3 regions of the Aliihoeflea sp. PC F10.4 genome follow, and region 2 is predicted to be linked to each of the others. Evidence: predicted binding sites of a transcription regulator. Region 2 holds the regulator's gene; each other region holds the start of a gene.
What was found. The regulator PhoB, encoded in region 2, activates phosphate uptake and scavenging genes when phosphate is short. The targets are predictions, from matches to a motif close to TGTCATNNANCTGTCAT.
Positions count from the first base shown of each region.

Region 1: phnF (phosphonate metabolism transcriptional regulator PhnF) is a predicted target of PhoB. The motif match lies at 1,952-1,968, and genes of this name have one in related genera.
Region 3: ACX82Z_RS02900 (esterase-like activity of phytase family protein) is a predicted target of PhoB. The motif match lies at 2,264-2,280, and genes of this name have one in related genera.

Region 1 covers NZ_JBTSWH010000001.1:2,371,793-2,375,951, reverse strand. Annotated here, with positions in the region: gene ACX82Z_RS12105 (carbon-phosphorus lyase complex subunit) at 1-809, opposite strand, end outside; gene phnH (phosphonate C-P lyase system protein PhnH) at 813-1,418, opposite strand; gene phnG (phosphonate C-P lyase system protein PhnG) at 1,418-1,885, opposite strand; gene phnF (phosphonate metabolism transcriptional regulator PhnF) at 1,990-2,727, shown strand; gene ggt (gamma-glutamyltransferase) at 2,724-4,159, opposite strand, start outside.
Region 2 covers NZ_JBTSWH010000001.1:4,284,691-4,288,849, reverse strand. Annotated here, with positions in the region: gene ACX82Z_RS21540 (ROK family transcriptional regulator) at 1-1,070, shown strand, start outside; gene phoB (phosphate regulon transcriptional regulator PhoB) at 1,094-1,780, opposite strand; gene phoU (phosphate signaling complex protein PhoU) at 1,780-2,487, opposite strand; gene pstB (phosphate ABC transporter ATP-binding protein PstB) at 2,511-3,323, opposite strand; gene pstA (phosphate ABC transporter permease PstA) at 3,359-4,159, opposite strand, start outside.
Region 3 covers NZ_JBTSWH010000001.1:594,564-598,722, reverse strand. Annotated here, with positions in the region: gene ACX82Z_RS02905 (hypothetical protein) at 37-396, opposite strand; gene ACX82Z_RS02900 (esterase-like activity of phytase family protein) at 805-2,157, opposite strand; gene ACX82Z_RS02895 (putative bifunctional diguanylate cyclase/phosphodiesterase) at 2,355-3,887, shown strand; gene ACX82Z_RS02890 (hypothetical protein) at 3,904-4,159, opposite strand, start outside.

The DNA.
Region 1 (4,159 bases), 1.9 Mb from region 2:
TGCGGTGGCACCTTCGACGATCCCTTGAACTGGTTGACCATCTGGCATTCGGTCAGGCGGATCGAACCGAGCGGCACGGCGAAGTCCAGTTCGGGAACTTCAAGCTCGATCTCGACCTCGCCGATGCGCACCTCGCCGACGAAGGGATGCGTGCGCCCGAAGCCGCGCTGCGTCGAATAGGCGAGCGCCAGAAGAAAGCCCTCATCGCCGCGCGCCAGCGCCTGAAGCCGCGCGTCACGCTCCATCGGAAATTCCAGCGGCTCGCGGGTGATGTCCCCGGGCTTGTGATCGTCCGGCAGGACGCCGTCCGGCTCGATCAGCCCTTCACCGGCGAGGATCGCGGAGACGCGCATGACGTCTTCCCCCGGCTCCTCGCGTCGCTCCGGCTCGGCGACAGGCGCATCTGACGCAAGTTCGGGATCGAGCAGACGATGCGTGTAGTCGAAAGTCGGGCCAAGAAGCTGCCCGCCCGGAAAATCCTTGTAGGTGGCCGAGACGCGCCGCTCGACCAGCATCGCCTCGGTGTCGACCGGCTTCGTATAGCCGAAGCGGGGCAGGGTGGTGCGGTAGGCGCGCAGGAGAAAGATCGCCTCGATCATGTCACCGCGCGCCTGCTTGACGGCGAGTGCGGCAAGACCTTTGTCGTAAAGCGAGCCTTCAGCCATGACGCGGTCGACGGCGAGCGCGAGTTGCTCGACGATCTGGTCGAGACCGATGGCCGGTACGGAGCGGTCGCCCCGGCGACGGTCGGCAAGAAGGCGATGGGCGTTCGCGATGGCGGCTTCACCGCCCTTGACGGCAACATACATTGATCAAGCCTCCGTCGTTGAAATGCGGGTGGTGCGCGGAAGGCAGGCAATCGCATCGGGCGCGGCGAGGATCACATCGACCCCGCGCGGGAAACGCGCATTGTTTTGCTTCCACTGTTCGGCGAAATGGCGCGGCAGTGGATCGGGCGAAAGATGCGCGATCGTCTCGATGCCGGGGCCTTCGAGCAGGAGCGGGACGCCACCGTAAAGATTTTCGACCTGAAGGATCAGCGTCGTCGAGCGGTCGGGATAGTCCTGCGAGCCTTGCGCGAAATTATCGAGCGCGATCATCGTTGCCGGGTCGGCGATCAGCGCGAAATGGGCGTCGGCCGGCGTATGGGCGAGCGGCGCGCCGGTCTGGAAGGAGAGCCACGCCGAAACGGCCTCGACGCCCTTCAATTTCGGGTCGAGCCAGACGGGTGTATCGTGGTCGCAAAGCGTCAGCGCGATCGCGGCGGCGCTTGCGGAAAGCGGCGTCGGCGGTGTCGTTCCAGCGTGGATCACCTGCACCGTGCCCGGCTGCGCCATGGCGTCCATCACCGCGCGAAAAGCGGCCTGCGCGTCGAGGACGGGAGCGGAAAAGCCGCCTTCGATATGAATGCTGTCCATCAATCCTCTCCGCGAACCATGGTGAAGAAGTCGACCTTCGTGGCCGCTGTCTCGGCTTTTCGGCGCGTGGTCATCTCGCTTTGAGCCGCGCGAAGCGGCGCGAGGATCACGTTCTCGACCGTGTCGGCGTCGTCTGTGCGTTGAAGCAGCGCGTCGATAATGGCGGAAAGCTTCGCCTTTTCACCGTCGCGGCCAAGGGCGTAGGCATGGCCGATCTCGCCGGTGGAAAGGCGCACGCTTGCCCGCGTCACGGTCGCCTCCCCGACATTGAAAGGCGCACCGCCGCCGCCGATACGCCCACGTACCGTGACGAGGCCCGTTTCCGGGCCGCGCAGCATTTGCGCATCGCCGTCGAATTCCGCCTTCGCGAAATGGTTTGCGACATCGCCGGGCGAGGCGGATGTTAGAACCTGCATCGCTTCGCGGCGTATTTCGGAGGTTTTGGGCGCGTCGTTCGTTCGAGGCATCCGATTTCCTATTGGTATATTCGTATAGACAATTCAACAAATTCATACTACACCTATCGCCAGCAGATGACAGCCCGATGACAGGGCCGGAAAAGGACGAACCGTTGACGATAAGAACTGCCAGCCTCGATCGTGGTGGGGGCGTCGCTCTTTGGCGGCAAATTGCCGACGAGCTGCGCCGGGATATCGTCGATGAAGTGCTGACCGAGGGGGCACGCCTGCCGCCGGAACTCGCTCTGTCGGAGCGTTTTTCGGTCAACCGTCACACCGTGCGCGCAGCCATCGCTGCGCTGACCACGGAGGGGGTTCTGCAGGCGGAGCAGGGGCGCGGCACGTTCGTGCGCCGGGCACCGCGCATTTCATACTCGCTTGGGCGGCGTACCCGTTTTTCGGCCAATCTTGAAGGGCAGGCGCGTGAGACGCGCCGTCGCCTTCTGGCTCACGCACTGGTGGCAGCCGATGCGCGCGTTGCCGAGGCGCTGGACCTCGATGAAGGTGCCGAGGTCATCCGGCTCGACCTTGTGGCCGAGGCGGACAGGATACCCATCTCGCGCAGCACGGCTTGGTTCGACGCAGAGCGTTTTCCCGACATGGTCGACGAATTTCGAAAGGCGAGCTCGATTACCGCCGCCTTCGCAGCGCAGGGGGTAAGCGACTACACAAGGCGCTTCACGACCGTCTCGGCCCGGCATGCCGACCCGAAAATCGTCGAGGAACTTGGCCTGTCGCCCGGCGCCATCGTGCTTGCCACACTGGCGATCGACGAAGATGCAAACGGGCGCGCGATCGAATTTGCGCAGACGCTCTTCGCAGCCGACCGCGTGGATCTGGTGGTCGGCTAGTTGCCCATCACCGTGCCTTCGCGGCGTTTGTCGGCCGCACCGATCAGCCCGTCTTCGGTGATCGAAATGACATGCAGGCCGGAATTGAGATTGGTGACGTTCACATCGTGTCCGAGCGCCGCGAGCCCTTCGGCAAAGGCTTCGGCCCCTTCGCCTTCCTCGACATTGGTGCGCCCGTTGAGGTTGGTCACATGCGGAAGGTCGATCGCGTCCTGCGGGTCCATGCCCCAGTCGAGCATCGAGACCAGCGAAAGCGCCGTATAGTCGATGATCGCCGCGCCGCCGGGGCTGCCGGTCAGAAGGATCGGCGCGCCGTCCTCGAAGACGATTGTCGGTGCCATCGACGAGCGCGGGCGCTTACCCGGTTCGACCCGGTTGGCGACCGGCACGCCGTTGTCATCGGCGGTGAAGGAGAAGTCGGTCAGCTCGTTGTTGAGCAGGAAGCCGCGCGTCATGACACGGTTGCCGAAGCCGCTTTCGATCGTCGTCGTGGCCGAAATTGCGTTCCCGTCACCATCGACGATGACGAAATGTGACGTTCCCGCGCGCGGACGTTCGCTGTCCGGCGCAAGCGACGCCCTGTCCCAGCCGGGCGGAACGCCGGGCTCGGCGGTGCCCATGTCGGCGTCGGGATCGATCAGCGAACTGCGCTCCTCCAGATAACCAGCGTCGAGATAGGCATCGGGAATGTCCACGAAATCGCCGTCGCCGAGATAAAGGCCGCGATCGGCGAAGGCGAGCCGCGAGGCTTCGGCAAACAGATGACGGAATTCGACGCCGTCTTCCATCGAGGAAAGGTCGAAGGGTTCGAGGATGCCGAGAATCTGGCCGACGGTCAGTGCACCGGAAGAGGGGGGCCCCATGCCGCAGACGTCATAGGAGCGGTATTCCGTGCAGACCGGATCGCGATGCACAACCTCATACGCCTCGAAATCCTCCATGGTGAGGATGCCCGGATTGATGTTGGTGTTGAGTGCGGAAACGATGTCTTCGGCGATCTCGCCGGTATAGAAAGGTGCGGAACCTTCTTGGGCAAAGAGCTTCAGGGTGTCGGCATAGGGCTGGTTGGTCAGCGTCGAGCCTTCGGCGATCGGCTGGCCTTCGGGAAGGAAATAGTCGGCGGTCTGCACGAAAGTGTCGAGATCGTCCGTTCCGGCGACCGCGTCAGCGAGGCGCTGCGTGACGGTGAAGCCGGCTTCGGCCGTGTCGATCGCGGGCTGGAGAAGATCTGCCCATTCTTTCCGGCCGTGATCGCGGTGGAGCGTTTCGAGCAGCATGGGCGTGCCGGGCACACCGGCCGAACGCCCGCCGAGAACGGCCTCGGCAAACGCCAGTGGCTCGCCGTTTTCGCCCAGCCAGTAATCGCCATCGGCCGCCAGAGGCGCCTTCTCGCGCGCATCGTAGGTCGAAAGCGTGGCAGACGCTGCGTCCC
Region 2 (4,159 bases):
TGCGGCAGGCAAAGGGCTCGGGCGGGGAACTGGTTCGGCGCGGGCGTCCGCAGGTCTCGCTGGAACTGGAACCTCGCGCGGGAACGGTGCTCGCGGTCGTTCTGCTTCTCAACACGCTTTCGGCGAGCGTGATCGACTATGCGGGCCGCACCGTGTGCGAGCGACATGAACGCCTGTCGACGCTGACGGCGTCCCGCGAGGAATTGATCGAGGCCGTATCCACGATCATCAAGGGCGTGCTTGGCGACGCCGCGCGCGATCCATCGGAAATCATGCGCATGACGATGGCCATTCAGGGCATCATCGATTCGGGCGGGCGGACGCTCTTGTGGACACCGATTACGCCGCATAGCGGCATCGCCTTCGCCGATTTCATCGAAACCAGGTTCGGCTTCCCCGTCACCGTGCAGAACGACTGCAACATGATCGCGCTTGCGCTGCGGGCCCGCGAGCCGGAACGGTATCGGGACAATTTCGTGACGATCCTCCTGTCGAACGGCATCGGCATGGGTCTTGTTCTGCGCGGCGAGCTTTTCACCGGCGCCTATTCGTCGGGCGGGGAATTCGGCCACATGGTCTACAAGCCGCACGGGGCCTTGTGCAGATGCGGCCGCCATGGCTGCGTCGAGGCTTATGCGGGAAACTATGCGATCCTTCGCGCATCGAAAGGCCAGGAGGACGAGTGCGAACCCGATGCGGATGTCGATCGCGAGACCATGTTGCAGCTTGCAGGCGAGGCACGGCAAAAAGACGGCCCGGCGCGCGAGGCCTTCATGCGGGCGGGCGAAGCGCTGGGATATGGGCTTGGGTCTCTCTTCGCGCTGATCGACCCTGCTCCCGTTGCGGTCGTGGGGCCGGGAACGCACGCTTTCGACATCATGGAACCGGCGATCCGCGAGGCGATCGCACAGACTGCTGGCGGCCAGCACGACGCGGTGATCTCGTTCGATCTGGAAGCCGACGAAATGCCGCTGATACGGGAGGGTTGCGCACGCAAGGCGCTTGAGGCCGTAGACAACGAGCTGTTCGCGCCGGGCTACGTCAACGCCATGCAGGAAACGGCAGGGTAGAGCAGCTTCCGGCCTGAAACAGGTCAGCTTTCGTTGATCGAATAGCCTGCGCCGCGGATCGTGCGGATCACGTCCGGCGCTCCGTTCGGATTGATCGCCTTGCGCAGGCGGCCGACATGAACGTCGACCGTTCGCTCGTCGATATAGTTCGTCTCACCCCAGACACTGTCGAGCAGATGCCCGCGCGAGAATACGCGGCCGGGATGCTGCATCAGGAATTCGAGCAGCCGGAATTCGGTCGGCCCCAGATGAACTTCATGCGGGCCGCGATAGGTGCGATGCGCTTCGCGGTCGAGCACGATGTCGCCGACCTTGAGCACACTTGAAAGCACTTCCGGCTTTGCCCGGCGCAAAAGCGCGCGCACGCGGGCGACGAATTCGGGCGTCGAGAACGGCTTGACCAGATAGTCGTCCGCGCCGGTCGAAAGCCCTCTCACCCGGTCGCTCTCTTCGCCGCGCGCCGTCAGCATGATGATCGGCAAGCGCTCCGTCTCGGGTCGCATCCGCAGCCGGCGGCAAAGTTCGATGCCGGAAACCGCCGGCACCATCCAGTCGAGAACGAGAAGATCGGGCACCGTTTCCTGAAGCCGGATTTCGGCGTCGTCCCCGCGCATGATCGTCTCGACCTGATAACCTTCGGCTTCGAGATTATAGCGGATAAGAACGCCCAGCGCCTCCTCGTCCTCCACCACCATGATCTTCGGTGCCATCATCGCGGATCACCCGAGATCGATGTCTCGTCGAGCTTGGGGCGATGGACCGGCAATTGCTTGCCGACCATCATGTAATAGGCGTTTTCGGCGATATTCGTCGCGTGGTCGCCGATGCGCTCCAGATTCTTGGCGCAGAACAGAAGATGCGTGCAGGGCGTGATGTTGCGCGGGTCTTCCATCATGTAGGTCAGAAGTTCGCGAAAGACGGCCGTGTAATGAACGTCGATATGCTCGTCGTCCGCCCGCAGATCGACAAGCACGTCGGCGTTGCGCCCGACATAGTTTTCAATGACGCCAGCCAGTTGCGCGCGCACCAGCCCGGCCATCGTATCGATGGAATGGGACAACTTGCGCTGCATGACGCCCGAACCGACCGCGTTGACGCGCTTTGCGATGTTCTTCGCAAGATCGCCGATACGCTCGAGATCGCTCGCCATGCGGATAGCGGCGACCACAGCACGCAGATCCTGCGCCATCGGCTGACGCTTGGCGATCAGCGTGATGGCCCGTTCGTCGATCTGGCGCTGTCGGTCGTCCATCGACATATCGTCGGATATGACGCGCTGGGCGAGCGCGACATCGTTGTCGAGCAGCGATTTCGTCGCCGCAGACACCATGCTTTGCGCCAGATCGCCCATTTCGCGGATCAGCCGGTCGATCTCGCCGAGTTCCTCGTCGAAGGAGGCTACGATATGTCCACCCATGGTCCTGCCCTCTCCCCGTCCGGTCAGCCGAAGCGGCCGGTGACGTAGTCCTGCGTGCGCTTGTCGTTCGGCGCGGTGAAGATCGCTTCCGTCGGCCCTTCCTCGACGAGCAGGCCCAGATGGAAGAACGCCGTGCGCTGCGACACGCGAGCCGCCTGCTGCATCGAGTGCGTCACGATCGCGATCGTGTAATTGGCGCGCAACTCGTCGATCAGTTCCTCGATCTTGGCGGTCGCGATCGGATCGAGCGCGGAGCACGGCTCGTCCATCAGGATCACTTCCGGCGAGACCGCGATGGCGCGCGCGATGCACAGGCGCTGCTGCTGGCCGCCCGAAAGTCCCGTGCCCGGCTCGTGCAGACGGTCCTTCACCTCCTCGAAGAGGCTCGCCTTCTTCAGGCTGGTGACGACGATTTCTTCCAGTTCGCTTTTGTTGGAAGCAAGGCCGTGGATTTTTGGACCGTACGCGACATTCTCGAAGATCGACTTCGGGAACGGGTTCGGTTTCTGGAACACCATGCCGACGCGGGCGCGCAGTTCCACCACGTCGATCTTCGGATCGTAGACGTCCTGCCCGTCGAGCTTGATGTCGCCTTCGACGCGACAACCCTCGATCGTGTCGTTCATGCGGTTGAGGCAGCGAAGGAAGGTCGACTTGCCGCAACCCGAAGGACCGATGAACGCGATGACGGAGCGGTCGGGCACGTTGACTGAGACGTCGAACAGCGCCTGCTTCTGTCCGTAGAAGACATTGACGTTCTGCGCCGTCACGCGCGCTTTTGCAGCTTTCTGGTTCCTGGAAGCGTTGGCGGCGTCGACGATGGCACCGGAAGACATGTTCATGTCGGTGTTCTCCGATTTGGCGATGTTGGTCATTTGCGGCGCTCCAGTCGGCTGCGAAGGAAGATGGCGATCGCATTCAGGCTGATCATGAGCGCCAGAAGCACGATAATTGCGGCCGATGTGCGCGCCTCGAAGAAATTGCGGTTCTCGTTACCCTGCCAAAGATAGATCTGGACCGGCAGGGCGGTGGACTGGTCGAAAGGCGAACCGGGGATGGAGGCGACGAAAGCGTTCATGCCGATGAGAAGCAGCGGTGCGGTCTCTCCCAGCGCCTGCGCCACACCGATGATCGTGGCGGTCAGGATGCCCGGATAGGTAACGGGCAGAACGTGGTGGAAGACGGTCTGCGTCTTCGACGCGCCGAGACCGAGCGCGGCCTGCCTCAGCGACGGCGGCACGGCGCGCAACGCCGAGCGTGTCGCGATGATGATGGTGGGCAGCGTCATCAGCGTCAAAACGAGACCGCCGACGATGGGTGCGGAAAGCGGCAGGCGGAAATAATTGATGAAGACCGCCGCGCCCAGAAGGCCGAACACGATGGATGGCACCGCCGCCAGATTGTTGATGTTGACCTCGATGACGTCGGTCAGGCGGTTCTTCGGGGCGAACTCTTCCAGATAGATCGCGCTGGCGACGCCGATCGGCACGGCGAGCACGATCACCACCAGCATCATGTAGAGCGAACCCATGAACGCGCCGGCAAGACCGGCGCTGGCCGGTGCCGAACGCGAATCCGTATTGGTGAAGATGTGCCAGGCGAACGCCATGCGGATATGGCCATCGGCGTAAAGCTCGTCGGCGAGCGCGCGCGCGTCGGCCGGCAATTGCTG
Region 3 (4,159 bases), 3.7 Mb from region 2:
CGCACGCCAAACAGTGACATTCGAAATGGCAGCTATTCACAGCTGTAGTCCCGAAGCTGCCGGTCTGCTTCCCACCCCATTGCGGCCCGACAACGGCTTTAACTTTGTTATATAATAGGCAAATGTCGGCCTATGAAATTTCTTCGCAAACTTCTCCGCGGTCTGCTTCGCTGGATAGGCGGATCTGTTATCTGGATCATCGCCGGTCTCGGAGCATTGCTTACCCTCGTCGGCGCCAGTGACCTCTATTTCGGAGAGTTTCAAACCAGCAGCTTGTATTTTCTGATAGGCGGGCTGGTAACGGTGATCGGCAGTGCCATTGTTCACAACAAGCTGACAGGCATCTAGCCAAACACGGTCGATGTGATGACTGACCGTAAAATAAAACTTATCCACCCTCCCCAAGCCGTCCCCCATACTACTCCCGCTTCGTCCACGGGAACGCCGATCATGACGGTGGTTGCGCGGGGCGGGTCGGCACCTCCGCCCTGCCTTCGTAAGGCAGGTCCGGGGCGGCCGCATCGAGGCTCACCTCCTGGCATTACGGCCGGGATGTGCTTGTGAAGCACGCAAGCCTGATCTGACGGTCAGGTGCAGAGGAGCGGATGCGGACAGGAAAAATGCCGGACGGGCGGTGGAAACGCCGCATATCAATAAAAAAGATGAGCGACGCTTCCGCCGCCCGTCTTCCCGGTTCTTTGACATGCCCCGGCCTCGGCGCGGGACCGTATCTGCACGCGCAGACGATGCGCGCAATAGGCGAATGTGCCGCCGCGCATGACGCGCGACGGCACATTTCGTTTTCTAGCGAGCCGCGAGGAAGTCGGCGACTTCGAGCAGGATGAACTCGTTGTCGGCGGCTGTGCCAATCTGGCGTCCGCCCGAGAAGGGCAGATTGTTGTCGTTGGCGACGATGATGTGCGTGTCGTCGACGGCGATCACGTCCTCGATGGTGAAGAACGGGAAGGTGAACTTGCCCGACAGGTCACGGTCGGCCTGCGTCTCGACGATGGCCTTGTTGTCCGGGTCCTGAACATCCATCAGGTCGATCGAGCCGATGCGCCGGATATAGCCTTCCTCGTCCACGCTGGCCGTGTCGACCAGAACGATGTTCTTCACCTTGGCAGGCAGCGGATAGCAGGCCGACATGTCGTCGCCCGCACATTCGAGGCTCGGATCACCCTCGCCATTGTCGCGCTCGACGACAAGCGCGCGTGTGTCGTCGATGAAGTTGAAGTCGCCGATCGCGGTCGCGCCCTCGGCCAGCCTGAAGCGATAGCTGTCGCCGGTCCAGTCGGCCGCTTGCGTGTCGAACGTCATCACGCGCAGGAAATCGCCTTCCGGCTGGCCGTCTTCTCCGAGGAGTGGCTTTTCCAGCATGCCCCACAAAAGATCGGCTCCCGGCTGAAGCGCCATGCCTTCATAGCCACCCGAGCGCTGCACACGAAAATCCTTGCCGGCGACGGCGGGAACGACGACGCCCGGCGTGTCGGGGCCGCGCAGCGCCTCGCCGTCGAGCATGGTTTGATGAACGCTGATGATGCGCCCATCCAGCGTCGCACGGATGATATAGGGGCCGAATTCCTCGCCGATCCAGACTTCGCCGTTCAGCACCTGGATGCTTTCGGGATCGAAGTCCGCGCCGGTCAGATAGCGGCTTTCGGTGGCTTCATAGGCGATGCGGAACGGAACCTTGCGGTCGGGATCGCGCAGGAAGACGCTTTCGACCCGCTCGACTTCGCCCGTGTCGAAATTCGGGTTCATGCGGTGGAAAAACAGGAGCGCGTCCGGGCTGTTGATCTTCGAGCCGAACCCGTTGTCGGTCAGAACATAGATGCTGCCGTCTTCGGCGCGGTTCATGGCAAAGCCCGACATGCCCTGCACGGGCTGGCCGAGGAACGGCAGCGAAATCCCGGTCGGATGGCTGCCATAGGCCGCGCCGACATCGCCCATGACCGACATGGGTTCGTCATTGCGAGCCTTGCCGGTGAATTTTCCGGAGGTCCACGCGTCGCGCGGCGCGTCTGCCGGCGGAGCGATCAGCGTGTGGGCGGGCAGCAGCGCGTGACCTGCCAGCGTAGCTGGAAAGACCTCTTCAGCCTGCGCGGAAGCGGCAAGGCCACAAAGTGCGGCGGACGCGAGAAGGGTTCTGATCATCGAGGTGGTTCTTTCGGTTGGTGAGAACCCGCTCGCGTTACCCGCGCTGTGTTACAGGCCGCCGACAAAGGGATGAACGTTTGACGACGATCCCCCCTCTTTGAACATGACAGTTTCACGACAGCCGGCTCAACCCGTTCTTAAACGGTCTTCTTTATCGTCATCTCAAGATGGCGAAGGCCACGGGGCGGCGGACAATGAAATTGCATGCGATTCAAAAGCACAACGAACAAGTCTATCTCATCATTCAGTTTTTCCTGATCGCCGCCTTCGCCTCCGCGGTCTATGTCCTGATGGTGTCGGAGCGCGGCGAGGTGGCCGGATGGCTGGCGCTTGTAGGTGTGGTCGCCACTCTGGGCGGCGCGATCACCATGAGCTATCTGCGCCGTTCTCTGGCCCTTCGCCTCCAGATGGCGCTGGTCGCGGAGGAAGACCAGCATCGCCTTATGTCCGTCGATGTGGGAACGAATGCATTCAGCCGTCGCCATTTCCTTGATGCGCTCAAGGACGCGCTTGGCAAGCCGCTCGAACCGCGCCCCGCGACACTGCTTTTGATCGACCTCGACCATTTCAAGCATCTGAACGACAGTTTCGGCCACCATTGCGGCGACTGGGCGCTGCGCCATCTCGTGGCGACAATCGAGGCCGAAATACCCCACGCAATCATCGGGCGGCTGGGCGGCGACGAGTTCGGCGTGCTCGTTCCCGGCAATGATGTGCAGGAGGCACAGGCGGCCGCCGAACGGCTCATCACCGGGCTCCGCGGCGGTATGTCCTATGAGGGAAAGTCGATCGCGCTTTCCGCGTCCGTGGGCATCGCCGCCTGCCCCGATCACGCATCGGATGCCGGGGAGCTCATGGCCGTCGCTGATCTGGCACTCTATGAAAGCAAGCGTGCAGGACGCAGTCGCGTCACGCTGTTCGACACTGACATGGTCGCCGACCGCCGGCGAAACCGGTCGCTGGAGCGCGAATTGCGCGCCGCGATCTATCTCAACGAATTGCGTCTCGAGTATCAACCCGTCGTCAATGCCGACCGCTCGATCTTCGCCGTCGAGGCTCTGGTGCGTTGGCAACATCCCGTGCGCGGCATGATCCCACCATCCGAATTTATTCCGCTCGCCGAACAATCCTCTTTGATCGACATGGTCGGCACATGGGTCTTTCAGCGCGCCTGCATGGATATCGCGCATATGCCCGACCTGCGCATCAGCATCAACGTCTCGGGCGAGCAGCTGAAGCGCGACGACATCGTCGCCAATTTCGAGAACATCCTGAAGACGACCGGACGCAGGGCAGACCAGTTTGTTCTGGAGATCACCGAGACGGTGGCGATGTCCACGCGCTCGGACATCGTGCAGCGGATATCGAAGCTGCAGTCGATGGGCTTCCGGGTCGCACTGGACGACTTCGGAACCGGTCATTGCGGCTTTCGCTATCTGCAAAAGCTGCCGATCAATTCCATCAAGATCGACCGCAGCTACATCGCCACGCTGGAAAGCGATCCGGTCGCGCAGATATTCGTTTCGGCCCTGACCCAGATAGCCCGAATCCAGTCCATCACAGTGGTCGCTGAAGGCATAGAGACGGAAGAGCAGTTCGCGCTCGCCCGCGCATCGGGCTGCAACCGCTTTCAGGGCTATTTCTTCGGCCGCCCGGCACCGTATGAGCGGCTTTTCGGAACGCCGGTGTCATCGACTGTCACCGAGCCGGAACTGAGCGCGGCGTGACAATCACGCCAGCCTGTTAGAAACGATAGGTCATCCCCACGACCGGCCCCTGCAAGGTCGTGTCGAACAAGTATCCGTCCCTGTCGTATTTCACGTCGGTGATCTTGTACCCGGCAGATACGGAAAGATGGTCGGAAAACGCGTAATTGGCCGTCGCGAGCGCCTGCCATGTGCGTTCGGAACCGGCTCCGAACCCGCCGACATCGACGGAACCCTGCACGGAGAATTTCGGACTGATGCGATAAAAGCCACGCAGTCCGATGACAGGATCG